DNA from 2 places in the Paenibacillus wenxiniae genome. Region 1 is predicted to be linked to the other one. Evidence: riboswitches for the same ligand, from Rfam matches in the RefSeq annotation. Region 1 holds a riboswitch; the other holds the start of a gene.
The links. Region 1 has a riboswitch for cyclic di-GMP ahead of AAHF22_RS09090 (hypothetical protein). Riboswitches for the same ligand answer to the same signal wherever they lie in the genome.
Positions count from the first base shown of each region.

Region 2: linked by a shared signal. The riboswitch ahead of AAHF22_RS18640 (transglutaminase-like domain-containing protein) and the one ahead of AAHF22_RS09090 (hypothetical protein) in region 1 are both predicted to bind cyclic di-GMP.

Region 1 is NZ_JBCGUH010000004.1:49,355-51,763, forward strand. Features, by position in the region: gene AAHF22_RS09090 (hypothetical protein) at 91-978, opposite strand; cyclic di-GMP riboswitch class I at 1,019-1,111, opposite strand; gene AAHF22_RS09095 (peptidylprolyl isomerase) at 1,374-2,150, opposite strand; gene AAHF22_RS09100 (AEC family transporter) at 2,338-2,409, opposite strand, start outside.
Region 2 is NZ_JBCGUH010000013.1:8,208-10,616, forward strand. Features, by position in the region: gene AAHF22_RS18635 (class D sortase) at 221-877, shown strand; cyclic di-GMP riboswitch class I at 1,078-1,161, shown strand; cyclic di-GMP riboswitch class I at 1,210-1,297, shown strand; gene AAHF22_RS18640 (transglutaminase-like domain-containing protein) at 1,311-2,120, shown strand.

The sequences.
Region 1 (2,409 bases):
GAGCAGACGTACATGGATACATATCGCACGATGTGTTGCTAATTCTGTATTCGATAATCAGCAAAACATCGTGGCCTATCATTTGTTCGTCTAGCGATTGATAAAGGCTGACCAGCCTGCATAATCATGAACCGCTATACCAGCGAAGGAAGAATACGTCGACGCGGTATCATCTACAATCTGTAGTTGCTGGTTCATATAGGCTGCGCCTTCTTCGTAAAAGGTAATGCCATTTCCTTCTGCGGAAGCATTCGTTTCTACACCTACATAGACGCTAATCCCTGCCGTTACACCTTCAGCGAGTTCTGCCGAAGCAACGTCCACAATGGCATCCGCACGATCGCGGTACGCCATGATCGTAATCGAATCGTATTGCTGCATCATCCAGCTGCTCAGTGTCGTTTTCTGATCGGCTGTGTACAGTGTATGCAGCCAGAATGGAATATCGGCAGAAGCGGAAATTCCTAGCTGCTGCGCGGTTTGCGAAACGCTCAGTACGCTTTGTTGCCAGCCGCGAATGACTTTACTCTGTTTCGTTTTCCACTCTCGCAATAAATACGGTTCGATATCGATATGAATACCGCTAAAGCGCTGATCCGCACTAGCTGTATTCTGATACGAGGTAATCCAGTCAAGCGAGGATTGTAGCTTTGAACGCTGGGAATCCAGCGCCCAGGAAGGATCACCGTCGAGTGCTTGCACAGCAATGCCTTTTGCAGTAGCTGCGGCGATGAAGTTGTGATACACAGCAGCATCCAGGTCACGGTTGATTTGCAGGTAGATCAGGTTGACCCCTTGGGATGATGCAAATTGCAGCACGTCGGCTGAGGAAGTGACGATAAGTTGCGTATTCCACAGCCAGGTAGCTTTCTGAGCCGATTGCGCATGAGCGGATTGCATAGGTAAACCTCCCAGCAGGATCAGCAACGTAAGCATCGCGATCCAGATGGTTTTTGTATTATTTCTAGTATAGCTCATGATGAATCGGACTCCTTCGATTCATACCTATCAGGTATTCGTCGGCAACCGGCTGTCATGGCGAAACCCTGCCTTTCGCTGTAGACCCATGGCTTTGCGTCTTCACCTTTCGATGAATTTGCCCTGATTGAATATGAGTTCCGTGTATAATATGCGGTGGTCAGACGATGATCTGTACCGCATCCTCCAATCTGTAGACGGAGTAATGTATATATCGGCTAAATGGCTAAGTGTCTAAATAGTTAAAATTAATTTTTTGTGTATCGATCGTATAGATTTGAAAACGGATCTGTCGATTTGTACATCATCAAGGCAAAATAAAGGCAGAGTCGCCAGGAATCGATATCCTGAGCTACTCTGCCTGCTTGATGAGTATAAATGGGGGCGGTTAGCGCTTAGTTGCTACCGCTCTTTTCTGGTTCCGGGTAGTCGACACCTTTCGTATCGACCGTTACTTTTTTCATCACCGGTGGGGTATTCGGTTTATCCATATCGCCACGTGGCAAATTAACGATCTTATCCACTTCATCCATACCGCTAATCACTTTACCAAATGCGGCATATTTTCCATCTAATTGCGGAGCATCAGCAACCATAATGAAAAATTGGGAGCCACCACTGTTCGGATCGCCAGCACGTGCCATCGATAGCACGCCACGTGTATGCTTGAGATCATTTTGTACATTGTTTTCGTTAAATTCACCTGGAATGCTATAGCCCGGACCGCCAGAGCCATTGCCATTCGGATCACCGCCCTGAATCATAAAACCAGGGATAACACGGTGGAAGGTGAGTCCGTCATAGAATCCCTTTTTTACCAGTGAAATAAAGTTGTTCACTGTATTCGGCGCAGCTTTTGGATAAAGCTCCAGTTCGATCTTCTGACCATCCTCCATTTCGATCGTGACGATCGGATCATTCGCTTGCTTGAAGCTTGCTGAATTGTCATTGGCAGAAGTCGAATTACTGTCAGTGCCCGTCGCTTGGCTTTGCTCACTGCTGGAGCTGCTGTTGTCTGATCCAGTCGTACCGGATTCGGATGAACTACTGGATGACGTACTGCTCTGTCCGGCATTGTTGCCAGTGCTTGCATTACCACAGCCTGCAAGCACGAGGATCAATGCGCTAAACATCAGGAAAAATACAATTGCTTGACGTGGTTGGCGTAGCATATATATGCTCACTCCTTTTAAATGAATAATTGCCTTAGAACGATGTGCCTGCTGCTGACGAGCAGTCAGATCGTGCATCCGCGTCCATACCGATAAACAGTAAAGGTTGGAATGAACACACAAGCAGGGCAAACAGTATCAGTATAAGACCTGGACTACCCTGAAAACAAGTTTTGCAGCCGCTTCCTCAGGCGACATAATGCGAAAGGGTGATAACGGCTGTAATCGTAAACACATTGACGATCGTCGATAGCAGCAC
Region 2 (2,409 bases), on a different contig from region 1:
ACGTTCATCCTTTACCATCTAACGATCACAATAATTTCACACCAGAATAATCCATTTTTTAAAAATAAACGTAGATATTCATATAATATTGATCATTATTTGAATCATTAGCTGAAAAGCGCTTTAATAGTATGTAAGGAGCTTAGCATTTGCAAACATCTAGTGCAGATCACACTTTTCAATACTTGTTCAAAATGTTAGAAAGGGGGCTATATTATCCGTGAAAAAATGGTCATATCTGCTCATTATGCTAGGCATTGCGGTTCTACTTTATCCTAAAGCATCCGAATGGTACGCCGACTGGCAACAGGAACGCTTGCTTGCCCAGGCGGAACAAAGTGAACAAGCTGGCTCAAGCGCCGGAAAAAATAATTTAAAAAATGAATATTCTCGCGTAAATGCTCTACTAAATGAAGGGTCTGCTGCCGATAATAACAATAGTGCTGATTCAGCTCTTACAGCGGCGGCTCAAGGCGACATCATCGGGATTATTACGATTCCTGTTATCGATGTGAAATTGCCGATCGTTGAAGGCGCTACGCGCGACAATATGCGCAGTGCTGCGGTACACATTTCCGAGACAGACCAGCTTGGGACTATTGGTAACTTTGCTGTTGCTGCTCACCGTGCTCATAAGTATGGACGACTGTTTAATCGTCTAAACGAACTCAAGCTTGAAGATACGATTCAGATTGAGGCGCAGGGGCATGTATACACCTATACAGTAGATCAAATTCACATTGTGGAACCTACAGATGTATCGGTGTTAAACGCAAATGGTAAGGAGCAAGAGTTGACGCTCGTTACGTGTGATCCGCTCATTAATCCGACCCATCGACTGATCATTCACGCTCATCGAACCGATCAGCAAAGCTGATTTTTGCAACAGGGACTAAAGTATTATTCATTTCGCGTATTTTGACGAATAGGGATTGTGATTTTCGCAAAAAGTGCTATGATTAGGTTGTGGTTACTCAGTAACTTTTTACGAACACTACAAGAACTAATTTCTCTGTTATTTGATATCGTGTACCTGGTACACATTCGCATAGCTTGAACGAATAGATCAAAGCTTTTGCACGATAATGGCAAACCTGTTGAAAAGCAGGGACGCAAAGCTATAGGGCCTTACTCATTGTGAGTTGGCAGCCAGCTACCGAATGGATAAGCTTTTTTTGTACGCTATAATTACCAATTTTTATAAAACTTAGACGATAATGGCAAAACTATTGAAAAATAGTGACGCAAAGCTAAAGGGCCTTACTTGCACCTCGCAAGTTGGCAGCCAGCTACCGAAAGGAGTTTTACCCATGAAAAAACTATTAATTGCTTGCTCGCTCGCTACATCTTTCCTGTTCGGTGCAATCAGCCCTGCATTTGCGGCTGAAACGACAAACTCCGAATGGCTGGACACTTCGAATATGACAAGCGGCTACATCGCCGTTAACTATACTCCTGCATCGGCTGCACGTACGAAAGTGATGATCGCAAAAAGTGGTACAACATACACTTACGATCTGAACACAGTAAGTACAGCATCGACCTTCCCTTTACAGCTAGGTGACGGTAAATACGAAGTTACACTGCTGGAAAACACATCCGGTAACAACTATCGCAAAGTTAGCTCGGATTCGCTGGATGTTACTCTGAACGATCCAAACAGCGTATACCTGGCTTCGACTCAAAACATCAACTGGAAAAACAGCCCTGCTGTTATTGCAAAAGCTCGTGAACTGACTGCTAACGCAACAACAGACACAGCTAAAGCACAAGCAATCTATGATTACATCACTTCGAAAGTAAAATATGACTATGCACTGGCAGCAGCATTGCCGACTGTATATGTTCCAAGCCCTGCTCAAACATTAGTTTCGAACAAAGGGATCTGCTACGATTATGCTTCGCTGAATGCAGCAATGCTGCGCAGCGTAGGCATTCCAGCAAAGCTGGATATGGGTACTACGACTAAAGTTAAACAATACCATGCATGGAACGAAGTATTCCTGAATGGCAAATGGGTTGTAGTTGACACAACTGTAGATGCATCGATGAAACAAGGTGGCAAAAAAACAACAATGACTACAGATGCTAGCCAGTACACAGCAGTCAAAGTATACTAATTCATTCGACAAGCGCTTGCTGACGATAAATGATACAAAATAAAACAACCGGCATACTGCTTTCATGAGCAGCACACCGGTTGTTTTTATTTTCGGGTTTTTATTTTGTGATTTTTATTTGCGGTTTCTATTTGGCGCCTCGTTTGTTGCGTACATCTTCAAGCGACTTATACAACAAGCGACCACAATATACTTTATCGCATCATTCGCTAGTTTATCAGGTATATATTAGTTATGTTACAAACCTATCTTCCAATACAATATAATACAATACAAAAAGCCAGATCGA